2 linked regions of the Nisaea sediminum genome follow. The protein of the gene in region 1 interacts with the protein of each later gene in a pairwise test. Links are inferred from orthologs where the notes say so. Each region holds a gene or a part of one and is shown in the gene's direction. Other genes may lie near its edges.

Region 1 (7,806 bases):
TGTCGGCGAGAATTTCGGCGATGAGTCCGCCAAGATCGTGTCCCAGCTCAAGGGGCATGCTGCGATCGGCCATAACCGTTATGCGACCACTGGTGCGACCAACCTGCGCAACGTGCAGCCGCTGTTCGCCGATTTCGAATTCGGCGGCATGGCGCTCTGCCACAACGGCAACCTGACCAACGCGATCGACCTGCGCGACTCTCTGGTCCGCCAGGGCTGCCTCTTCCAGTCCACCTCCGACACCGAGACCATCATCCATCTCGTCGCCCGCAGCCCGCAGCAGACCGTGCTCGACCGGGTGATCGACGCGATGCAGAAGATCGTCGGCGCCTATTCCCTCGTCTGCCTGACCCGTGACGCGCTGATCGGCATCCGCGACCCGCACGGCGTGCGCCCGCTGTGCCTCGGCAAGGTCGGCGACGCGCATATCCTGACCTCGGAAACCTGTGCTCTCGACATCATCGGCGCCGACTTCGTGCGCGATATCGAGCCGGGCGAGGTCGTCATGATCACGAGTGACGGCATCAAGTCGCTGAAGCCCTTCGCGGCGAAGCCGAGCCGCTTCTGCATCTTCGAATATATCTACTTCGCCCGCCCCGACAGCGTGATGGAAGGCAAGAGCGTCTATAACGCGCGCAAGGAAATCGGCGCCGTTCTGGCGAAGGAAAGCCACGTCGACGCCGATGTCGTCGTCCCGGTGCCGGACAGCGGCGTCCCGGCCGCGATCGGCTATGCCGCCGCGGCAGGCGTGCCTTTCGATCTCGGCATCATCCGCAATCACTATGTCGGCCGTACCTTCATCGAGCCGACGGATCATGTCCGCCATCTCGGTGTGAAGCTGAAACACAATGCGAACACCGCCCAGCTCAAGGGCAAGCGCGTGGTCCTGGTCGACGATTCCATCGTCCGCGGCACCACCTCGACCAAGATCGTCGAAATGGTCCGCCAGGCAGGCGCCAAGGAAGTCCACATGCGGATCGCCAGCCCGCCGACGACCCATTCCTGCTTCTACGGTGTCGACACGCCGCAGCGCGAGAAGCTGCTCGCGGCCCGCATGTCGGTCGAGGAGATGGCGGAACTGATCGGCGTCGACAGCCTCGCCTTCATCTCCCATGACGGGCTCTACAAAGCCGTCGGCGAAGCCGCCCGAAACAGTGAGCATCCGCAATATTGCGATGCCTGTTTCACTGGCGACTATCCGATCGCGCTGATCGACCAGAATGACGGCTCCAATGTCCGGCAGCTGTCGCTCCTGGCCGAGGCCTCCTGATCAGACCAATCTAGCTGAGAGTTTCATGACCGGAAAACTCGAGGGCCGCATCGCGGTCATTACCGGCGCCTCCCGGGGCATCGGCGCGGCCGTCGCGAAAGCCTTCGCGCGGGAAGGCGCGCATGTCGTGCTCGTGGCCCGCACCGTCGGCGCGTTGGAGGAGGTGGACGACGAGATCCGCGCCGCCGGCGGAAGCGCCAGCCTGGTGCCGATGGATCTGAAGGACTCCGCCGCCATCGACCGCTTGGGCGCCGCGCTCTACGAGCGCTACGGCAAGATCGACATCCTGGTCGCGAATGGCGGGATGCTCGGCACCCTGACGCCGATGCACCATTACGACCCTCAGCTCTGGGACGATGTCATCGCGGTCAACCTGACCGCCAACCAGCGGCTGGTGCGCAGCCTCGACCCGCTGCTCCGCCAGTCGGATGCCGGACGGGCGATCTTCGTCACCTGCGACGCCGCGCATGGCGAACGTCCTTTCTGGGGCGCCTATGCGGTCAGCAAGGCAGCACTGGAAGCGATGGTGCGCAGCTACGCGGCGGAGAACGCGCGCGGGACGATCCGGGCCAATCTGCTCAACCCAGGCGCCACCCGGACCAAGATCCGCGCCACCGCCTATCCTGGCGAGGATCAGGCGAGTGTGCAGGCGCCGGAGGAACTGGTGCCGCTCTTCCTCGAACTCGCCTCGCCGGACTGCCTGCGCAATGGCGATCTCGTCGATGCGTAAGGCCGGGCGCAGCGCGCTTCTCGCCGCAGTTATGGTCGCAAGCATATCCGCATCTTCCGACGCGGTCGAAATTCAGGGACATCGCGGCGCTCGCGGCCTGTTGCCCGAAAATTCCCTGCCGGCATTCGCCAGGGCGCTGGATCTCGGCGTCGACGTTCTCGAACTGGACACGGTGATTACCGCAGACGGAATCGCGGTTATCCATCACGACCGCGCACTGTCTCCGGAGCTCGCACGCAAGAACGGCTCCTGGATCGAGACCGAGGTGCCCCTGCGCGCGCTCACGTCGGAAGAACTCGCCGCATACGACATTGGCCGCATCCGGCCGGGCAGCCGCTACGAAAAGCGCTTTCCGGGCCAGCAGCCAGTCGACGGCACACGGGTCCCTCGACTCGCCGATCTGTTCCGCTTGATCAAGGACCGGGCCAACGTAAATGTCCGCTTCAATATCGAGACCAAGCGCTCGCCCCTGCATCCGTCCGACACACCGGATCCCGAGAGCTTCGCCCGCACCGTGATCGACACCGCGAGGGATGCCGGCATGGCGCACCGGGTCGCATTGCAGAGTTTCGACTGGTCGACGCTGATCGCGGCCAAGAGAATCGACCCGGCGATCCCGACCGTGTGCCTGACTGCCGAAGCCCGCTGGCTCGACAATCTGGAGATTGGCAAGGACGGCGCCTCGCCCTGGCTTGGCGGGCTGGATATCGACGATCACGGCGGCTCGGTGCAGAAAACGGCAAAAGCCGCCGGCTGCGCCGTCTGGTCGCCCTATTACCGCAATGTCACGAAAGAAGCTGTCGAAGCTGCTCATGCCGAAGGGTTGACGGTCGTGGTCTGGACGGTGAACGAGACCACCGACATGAAGCGGATGGTCGATCTGGGCGTCGATGGCATCATCACCGACTATCCGGACCGCGCAGCGGCCCTCAGGTAGGAACGCCCCGGGATTGCCCGATTAGACGGCGAACCTATACTGGACGCGGGATAATCCTGAACGGGTTGGGGACGAGAGATGAACACGGCTGATGGCGATGGCGGGCTGATTGCCGGTATCGGCCTGCCCCAGACCGGCTCCCACGTCGAACTCGACTGGAAAGACCTCGAAACCGGACGGCCGAAAGACCTTCGCCTCATCTGGCTCCATCTCGACCAGAAACAGGAAAGCGCACGGTCCTGGATCCGCGAGCGTTCGGGCATACCCGATGTCGCCGCCGAAGCCCTGATCGCGGAGGAGACACGGCCAAGGGTCCAGCGCTTCGATGATGGAACGCTGCTCGTGCTGCGCGGCGTCAACCTCAATCCCGGCGCCAACCCGGAAGACATGGTCAGTCTCAGGATCTGGATCGAGCCGGGCTTCATGATCACGGTGCGAATGCGCCGGCTGCTCGCGGTGCAGGACACCGTCGATTCGATACGCACCGGCTATACACCGCAATCAGCGGACGAACTCCTGAGCACGATTGCCGACCGCCTGTTCAAGCGCATGGGACCGGTGATCGACGATCTGGAGGAGCGGATCGATACGGTCGACGAGGAACAGACCGTTGGCGATCTTCGCCAGCCGACGCGGGAACTCCAGCTGCTTCGGCTCAGGACCATCATCCTCCGGCGCTATATCCTGCCGCAGCGGGACGCGCTCCGGCAACTGACCAACGACCCGCCCGCGTGGTTCAGCCGCCGAACCATCAGCGGCCTGACCGAGGCCGCGGATCGGGTGATCCGCTATGTCGAAAGTCTCGATGAAATCCGCGAGCGGGCGATGGTCATCCAGGACACGATCCAGAACCGGAACAGCGAGGAGCTGAACCGGCGCCTCTATCTGCTCTCGGTGATTTCCGCCATCTGTCTGCCGCTCGGACTGCTGACCGGCCTGCTTGGCATCAATGTCGCCGGCATGCCCGGCACGGAAACCGCGTGGGCCTTCTGGGCGGTCTCGCTTCTCATGATCGTCATCGTCGGTCTGGAACTCTGGGCACTGAAAACGCTCAAATGGTTCAGATGATGCGAAAGGCCCGGTACGGGGAAAACATGCTGAAACGTCTCACTCTCATCGTCGCGGCTCTGGCGCTGACCGTCCTCTTCACTTCCGGGTTTCCCAGCGGCTCCTCTGCGCAGACGTCTCCGTCCGAGACCGGCCAGAATACGCAGACCGATCCGCTTCGGAAGATCGCGCCGGAACAGATCAAGGACCTCGTCTCCACCCTGAAGGACGAGCAGGAGCGCAACGCGCTGATTTCCAAGCTCGAGGCCCTGATCGCGGTTTCGGAAGACAATTCGGTCGAACAGGAGGTCGACACCGGACTCGCGACGGCGATGTCGGATGTGGTCAAGGCAATCAGCGATTTCCTTCAGGAGGCGGTGACCCGGCTGTCGGTGGCCGCCCTCGCCCTGACGAACGTGAAGAGCCTGCTCCCCCTCATCAACGACCTGATGGCCGACCCCAAAGGGCTGCTTGCACTGGGCGAGTGGATCGGGATCATCGGCGGGATCGTCGCCATCGGACTGGTTGCCGTCCATATTCTTGGTCGCATCATTCGCCGCCCTCTCGACCGGATCGAAGCCTGGTCCGCAGAGGGGTCTCTGCTGCATAGCGCCGCCGCCGCGGTCCCGCTGTTGCTGCTTCGGGCTCTGAGGCCTTTGGTATTTTTCGCCGTCACCCAGCTGATTTTGACGACCGTCGATTCAAGCAACGTACAACTCGCCGGGCGCGCCTTCGTCTTTGCCGTAGCGTCTCACCTCGTTTGTCTCGCCGTCGTCCATACGCTTCTGAAACCGGCCGGACTGCTCAGCAGGGCGATGGAAATCTCGCCGGGAACCGGCGCCTATCTGGGCGTCTGGGTGAATCGCGTCCTGGCGACCGGCATCTACGGTATTCTCGGCCTTCAGAGCGGCTATATCCTCGGCTTACCCTATGCGACCTTCCTGTTCCTCGAGAAGGTGGTCTACGGCGTCCTCTGGATCCTCATGATCGCCTTCATCCTGCAGAACAGGGCCAGCGTCGCCCGGACGATCTCACACCGCTCCGACGGAACGACCCGCAATCCCTTCTGGTCTCTGCTCTCCGCGATCTGGCACCTGATCGCCATCGCCTACGTCACCGCCGGGCTGATCATGCTCATCTCGATGGGCGACAGCGGGTTCGTCAGGCTTGCCGAGATCGCTGCCTTCATGGTCGTCATCGTGGTCGTCTGGCGCGTCGCCTGGCTCGCCATCGATACGATCGGCCTCCGGCTGTTCTCGATCTCACGGGAGCTGACGGATCGTTTCCCGTCGCTCGAGCAACGCGCGAACCGCTACGTGCCGCATGTTCTCGGCGGGGCCCGCATCCTGATCTCGATCGCCGCGATCGGCGCGCTTCTGGAGATCTGGGGCCTTCAGCTCTCGGCCTTCCTTGCCTCGGACAACGGCAAGATCCTGATCCGTGCCTTGGCGACCGTCGTTCTTGTCGGCGGCGGCGCGCTCATCGTCTCCGAACTGGTCGGCCTCTTCGTCGAGCGCCGGCTCAAGGTTTCGGAGGAGAACGGAACCCTCAGCGGCCGCGAACGGACCCTTCTGCCGCTTCTGCGGCGCGCCGTCGCCATCATCCTCGGCGTGCTCGCGATATTCGTGATCCTGTCCGAGATCGGTGTCGATATCACCCCGCTCCTCGCCGGTGCCGGCGTCGTCGGCCTCGCTGTCGGTTTCGGCTCGCAATCTCTGGTGAAGGACGTGATCTCCGGCGTCTTCCTGCTGATCGAAGACACCCTCAATGTCGGCGACTATATCGATGTCGGCGGCAAGACCGGGACGGTCGAGGCACTCAGCATCCGCACACTCCGTTTGCGCGACGTCGCCGGCGATCTGCACACCATTCCCTTCGGCAGCGTCGACGTGATCACCAATATGACCAAGGATTTCGCCTTCGCCCTGGTCGATGTCGGGGTCGCCTACCGCGAAGATGCCGATCTGGTCATGAAGCTGCTGAACGAGATCGGCAACGAGTTGGTCGAGGACGAGAAGATCAAGGACTCGATCATCGGTCCGTTCGAGGTCGTCGGCGTTCAGGATCTCGCGGATTCCAGCGTCAATATCCGCACGCGCGTCAGGACGAAACCCGGATCGCAGTGGAATGTGCGGCGTGAGTTCCTGCGCCGCGTGAAGCGGCGCTTCGATGCCGAAGGCGTCGAGATTCCGTTCCCGCATCAGACGCTCTATTTCGGCGTCGACAAGGAGGGCGCCGCCCCGCCAGCCTTCGTCAAGGTTTCCCAGCAGACGCGCGAGCGTAAGACGGACACGGACGGCGCGGAAACCGGCAAGGGCGCCAACGGCTATTTCGAAACGGCCAATCCCGAAATGGCCGACGCGCAGGAAGCCCGCAACGCGGACAAGCAGAGCCAGGAGGCGGAACGCCGCAAACGCGAGGAGGAGCGCGCCAAGGCGGCCGAGGAGGTCAAGGAAGCACAGGAAGATCTCGCGCACGACGACCCGGCGAAAATGGACGAGGACGACAGCGCTCGCTCCTCCGACAGGAAAAAGCCCGAATAGGGCCCGGCCGGAATCGATATGCGCAAGTTCGATTGCCTGATCGTCGGCGCGGGCGCGGCCGGCATGATGTGCGCCGCCGAAGCGGGCCGGCGCGGCCGTTCGGTGCTGCTCGTCGACCACGCGAAGGCCCCGGGCGAAAAGATCCGGATTTCCGGCGGCGGGCGCTGCAATTTCACCAACCTGCGGACGGCGCCGGAAAACTTCCTTTCCGCCAATCCGCGCTTCTGCATCTCGGCGCTCCGCCGCTATACCCAGCGCGACTTCATCGCCCTCGTGGAGCGATACGGTATCGCCTATCACGAGAAGACCCTGGGGCAGCTCTTCTGCGATGAGTCCTCCAAACAGATCGTCGAGATGCTGACGACGGAACTGCGCCAGGCGGGCGCGCGGCTTGAGCTCTCGACGTCGGTCGCGAGCATCGCCCGTCTCGGCAGCGGGTTTCGCGTCGGGCTGTCCTCCGGCGAAGTGGAAGCGTCCTCGCTCGTCATTGCCACCGGCGGCAAATCGATCCCGAAGATGGGCGCGACGGGTTTCGCCTACGGCGTCGCGGAACAGTTCGGCATCAGGGTGGTGCCGACCCGCCCCGGCCTCGTCCCTCTCACCTTCGATCCGGATACGCTCGAGCACCTGAAAGCGCTCTCCGGCATCTCGGTCGAGGCCGAGGTCTCTTGCGGAAAGATCCGCTTCGCCGAAGGTCTACTCTTCACCCATCGCGGTCTCAGCGGCCCTTCGATCCTGCAGATCTCCTCCTACTGGCGCGAAGGCGAGGAAATCAGGATCGATCTCGCCCCGGGTTCCGAAGTCTCGGAGGTCCTGTTGAAGGCGAAGACAGACAATCCGAAGCAGGCGGTCCAGACCGCTCTCGCCGGCCTGCTGCCGAAACGCCTTGCTCTAGCGATCGCGGAAGAAGCCGGGACCCTCCGCCCGCTCGGCGATACCGGCGACAAGGCGCTCAGGGCACTGGGCGAGCGGGTCAACCGCTGGCGCGTGAAACCGGCCGGCTCCGAAGGCTACCGCACCGCCGAGGTCACTCTCGGCGGCATCGACACCGCCGCGCTCGACCAGAAGACGATGGAGGTGAAAGCTGTCCCAGGCCTCTTTTTCGTCGGCGAGGCGGTGGACGTCACCGGCTGGCTCGGCGGCTACAATTTTCAGTGGGCCTGGTCCAGCGGCTGGAGTGCTGGACAGGCGGTCTAGGCCTCCAACGGTCGATCCGATACCTACACGGAAAAAGTGACGGAAAACCGGAATACGTTTTGCGTATTCCGAATTACTTCTT
Region 2 (4,281 bases), on another replicon or contig:
TCGACGCGGCGCCCTATGTCGGCGGCGCCCTCGGCAACGTCTTCACCCATGTCAACGGCGGCATGATGCTGCGCTTCGGCGAGGATCTTCCGCAGGGCGACTACGGCCCGCCACGGATCCAGCCGAGTACTCCGGGCTCCGGCTATTTCGAGCCGGCGGACGATTTCGGCTGGTATCTCTTCGCCGGGATCGAGGGGCGGCTGGTCGGGCGCAACATCTTCCTCGACGGCAACACCTTCACCGACAGCCCCTCGGTCGACAAGAAGGTCATGGTCGGCGATTTCACCTACGGGATCGTCTTCAATGTCGGCCGCGCCCGGGTCTCGCTGACCCAGGTCGTGCGCACGCCGGAATTCAGCGGCGACGACGACTTCTCGACCTTCGGCTCGCTCGGCGTGACCTATGCGTTCTGAGCAGGGTCGCCGCTAGCGTTTCACGATTGCCAGTTGACCTCGCGGGCCCTATTTTCCCCCGCCAGCACCCTCATGACAGCAATCGGCCCATATGACCGACCTCAGCCATATCCGTAACTTCGCGATCATCGCCCATATCGACCACGGCAAATCCACGCTGGCGGATCGCCTGATCCAGCTCTGCGGCGGTCTCACCGACCGCGAGATGAAGGAGCAGGTGCTCGACAGCATGGATATCGAGCGCGAGCGCGGCATCACCATCAAGGCGCAGACCGTGCGTCTGATGTACAAGGCCGACGACGGCGAGACCTATCAGATCAACCTGATGGACACGCCGGGCCATGTCGACTTCGCCTACGAGGTGAGCCGTTCGCTCGCGGCCTGCGAGGGGTCCATTCTTGTCGTCGATGCCAGCCAGGGCGTCGAGGCGCAGACCCTCGCCAACGTCTACCAGGCCATCGAGCAGGATCACGAGATCATCCCGGTACTGAACAAGGTCGACCTCCCCGCCGCCGACGTGCCGCGGGTGAAGGAACAGATCGAGGACGTGATCGGAATCGACGCCTCCGATGCGATCGAGGTCTCGGCCAAGACCGGGCTCAACATCAAGGCCGTTCTGGAGGCGCTGGTGCAGCGCCTGCCGGCCCCGACCGGCGACCGCGAGAAGCCGCTGCAGGCGATGCTGGTCGACAGCTGGTACGACAGCTATCTCGGCGTCATGGCACTGGTCCGGGTGCGTCAGGGCGTGCTGAAAAAGGGCCAGAAGATCAAGCTGATGCAAACCGGTGCGGTGCATCTGGTCGAACAGGTCGGCGCTTTCACGCCGAAGCTGACGGAATTCAAGGAGCTCGGCCCGGGCGAGCTCGGTTTCATGAGCGCCTCGATCAAGACCGTCGCCGACTGCCAGGTCGGCGACACCATCACCGAGGAAAAGCGCCCCTGCGACGCCCCGCTGCCGGGCTTCAAACCAAGCATCCCGGTGGTGTTCTGCGGTCTTTTTCCGGTCGATGCCAACGACTACCCGGATCTGCGCGACAGCCTCGAGAAGCTGCGCCTGAACGATGCCAGCTTCAGCTTCGAGGCGGAGAGTTCCGCCGCGCTCGGCTTCGGCTTCCGTTGCGGCTTCCTCGGCCTGCTCCATCTGGAGATCATCCAGGAGCGGCTGGAGCGGGAATTCAATCTCGACCTGATCACCACCGCGCCGAGCGTCGTCTACCGGATCAACCTGACCAACGGCAAACAGATCGAGCTGCACAATCCGGCGGACATGCCGGATGTAATGAAGATCGACTCCATCGAGGAGCCCTGGATCAAGGCGACCATCATGGTGCCGGACGAGTATCTCGGCCCTGTGCTCGCGCTCTGCACCGAGCGCCGCGGCGAGCAGCTCGAGCTGACCTATGTCGGCAGCCGGGCCATGGCCGTCTACAAGCTTCCGCTGAACGAGGTTGTGTTCGATTTCTACGACCGTCTGAAGAGCATCTCGCGCGGCTATGCCAGCTTCGACTATGCGCTGGAAAGCTACGAGGAAGGCGACCTGGTGAAGCTGTCCATCCTGGTCAACGCCGAGCCGATGGACGCGCTCTCGATGATCGTCCATCGCAGCCAGGCCGACTTCCGTGGTCGCGCCATGTGCGCACGCCTGAAGGACCTGATCCCGCGGCAGCTCTTCAAGATCGCCATCCAGGCGGCGATCGGCGGCAAGGTCATCGCCCGCGAGACCGTCAGCGCCATGCGCAAGGACGTGACCGCGAAATGCTACGGCGGCGACATCACGCGGAAGAAGAAGCTGCTGGAGAAGCAGAAGGAAGGCAAAAAGAAGATGCGGCAGTTCGGCAATGTCGACATCCCGCAGAGCGCCTTCATCGAAGCCCTCAAGATGGGCGACAATTAAAGAAGTTGATCGTCATCCCGGACTTCGATCCGGGATCTTGCGAAGCTTGGTCGGGTCTCGCGTTCCGAAAGGTCCCGGCTCTTCGGCCGGGATGACGGATCGGCGGTTAAAATAGAACGCGGTTGACCGCCCAGTTCCGCACGTCTAACGTGTAGTCATGATCATTTCGACCTATCGCCGACGCCGCAGCCCGACATTCGCATTCGCGCGACGACGATGATCCGTGCCTTTTCCCAGACCGTTTCACCGACCGCGCCCCCGGCGCGGTTTTTTAATGCCCGGATTCAAAGGATCGATCCCATGACCGCAAGTTTCACCACGCTCAATCCCGATACCCTCTGGCAGGTTCCGGAGGCCTTCACACCGGTCTATGCCCACGCAACGGAAGTGACGGACGGCCAGAAAATGCTCTTCGTCTCCGGCCAGTTCGGCGTACGCCCGGACGGTAGCCTGCCGGAGGATTTCACCAGCCAGGCGGCGCAGGCGATGGCGAATGTCGAAGCGCTGCTCGCCGCCTCCCGCATGTCCTTCGCCAATGTCGCCAAGCTGACCTTCTTCCTCACCCGCAGCGGCGATGCCCCGGATCTGGTCAAGCTGCGGACGGAGAAATGGGGCAAGGGCCGGGCGCCGGCCGTGACCGTGCTGACCGTCTCCGCTCTGGCGCGGTCAGACTATCTGATCGAGATCGAGGCCGTCGCGGTGAATTGAGCGCTGGCCCAAAAACCAGCTCTGTCGTCACCCCGGCGACGGCCGGGGCCCAGGGAACGTGGAACATCGCCCTCGATCCCTGGGTTCCGGCCTGCGCCGGAATGACGGATAGGCGCAATGCGGATTAGCGCATCCCCGCTCTGACCTCATCCGGCGTCACCAAAACGGCATTGCCACATCGTACGCAACCGACGTCTGAAGGCTTTACCTGGCCCCTCAGCGGACTACGTTTTCAACATTGAGCCGAACTTTTTCGACGACAGTCAGAAGACCCGAGTGAGTCAGGCCTTGTTTGCCAAACGCAGGTGCGCAATCGGCGAGCGCGATCGTCAACTTCTCGGGCCGGCCATAGAAGATGCGCGCAAATTCTTCGTGGATGAGCACGCAATTGCCCCGTCCACCCCGTGTTTGGACATGTGCGACATCGAGGACCAGGCCGTCGGCCTCGATAGTCCGACGCTCCACAGCAGCATCCTCCATGCGGAGTAACTTGCGCCTGATATCCTCTCCGACAGGATCACGCGTCCTGCAGTCGCCGACGACACTTTCTGAAGCGACATGACCACTTTCTACTGCAATGTAAGCGCGCCCATTGTGCCAGGAGACACGATCAATAGCTTGGTGCGGGTCCCGCAGGCCGACCACGCTGACCTGTCGTTCATCCCGCGTGCTTAGATCGGCAGAATAGAGCCTCGTATCCTCGCTGATCCATCCGATCCTATCCGGATGGGCGACGCGCACACAGGCGAAGAGCGTGTCCATCGCCACGAAGGCCTCGGCCCTTTCCCGCACTGTTTTCGTACCGGCAGAAAGCCAGGAACCATGCTCCACAAGTTGCGGGTTTAGTGTGCAGCTGGAGAAAGCCAGAAGCATCAATACCGCAATCTTCTGCCCAACCCACCTTATCTCGCACACCTTGTTAGGGCTGACGGTTCTGGAGCCATGATGATGATGAGAAGAGCCGATCATACCAAACCAGCCCTGACCTCGTCAGGCGTCGCGAGTGTGCCGCCCGCCGCCTCGATCAGCTTCAGCGCCTCCTCGACCAGAGCGACGTTGCCCACATCGACCCCGAACGGCTGGTCCTCCAGCCCGACCCGGACATGGCCGCCGCGCTCCACCGCCGGCGCGATCAGCGGGCGGATGTCGACGGCGAGACCGGCGACCATCCAGGGAGCGCCGGGCGCCTCCTCTTCGCGCAGGGTGTTGTAGGCTTCCAGAGCATAGAGCTCCGGCGGAAAGCTGAAGGTCAGGCGGTCGGAGAAC

What was found. The genes of interacting proteins can lie anywhere in the genome.
Region 2: the proteins of IG122_RS08075 (region 1) and lepA interact in binary tests that used the Escherichia coli proteins (3 or more experiments, as listed by UniProt). The link is inferred for Nisaea sediminum from one-to-one orthologs.

What each region holds. Positions count from the first base shown.
Region 1 is NZ_JACZCQ010000003.1:624,333-632,138, forward strand. The notes cover bases 2,220-5,010. They hold IG122_RS08075 (zinc transporter ZntB), read left to right. Parts: upstream 2,220-3,015; coding sequence 3,016-4,005; downstream 4,006-5,010. Other genes in these bases: IG122_RS08070 (glycerophosphodiester phosphodiesterase), read left to right, coding at 2,220-2,937; IG122_RS08080 (mechanosensitive ion channel family protein), read left to right, coding at 4,032-5,010. In the rest of the region: purF (amidophosphoribosyltransferase), read left to right, coding at 1-1,270; IG122_RS08065 (SDR family NAD(P)-dependent oxidoreductase), read left to right, coding at 1,296-2,000; more of IG122_RS08070, read left to right, coding at 1,978-2,219; more of IG122_RS08080, read left to right, coding at 5,011-6,527; IG122_RS08085 (BaiN/RdsA family NAD(P)/FAD-dependent oxidoreductase), read left to right, coding at 6,546-7,724. UniProt on the Escherichia coli protein: Zinc transporter. Acts as a Zn(2+):proton symporter, which likely mediates zinc ion uptake. Purified ZntB reconstituted in liposomes also binds and transports Cd(2+), Ni(2+) and Co(2+).
Region 2 is NZ_JACZCQ010000006.1:19,674-23,954, forward strand. The notes cover bases 1-2,905. They hold lepA (translation elongation factor 4), read left to right. Parts: upstream 1-504; coding sequence 505-2,307; downstream 2,308-2,905. Other genes in these bases: IG122_RS12075 (lipid A deacylase LpxR family protein), read left to right, coding at 1-413; IG122_RS12085 (RidA family protein), read left to right, coding at 2,608-2,905. In the rest of the region: more of IG122_RS12085, read left to right, coding at 2,906-3,015; IG122_RS12090 (hypothetical protein), read right to left, coding at 3,232-3,984; IG122_RS12095 (BKACE family enzyme), read right to left, coding at 3,981-4,281. UniProt on the Escherichia coli protein: Required for accurate and efficient protein synthesis under certain stress conditions. May act as a fidelity factor of the translation reaction, by catalyzing a one-codon backward translocation of tRNAs on improperly translocated ribosomes.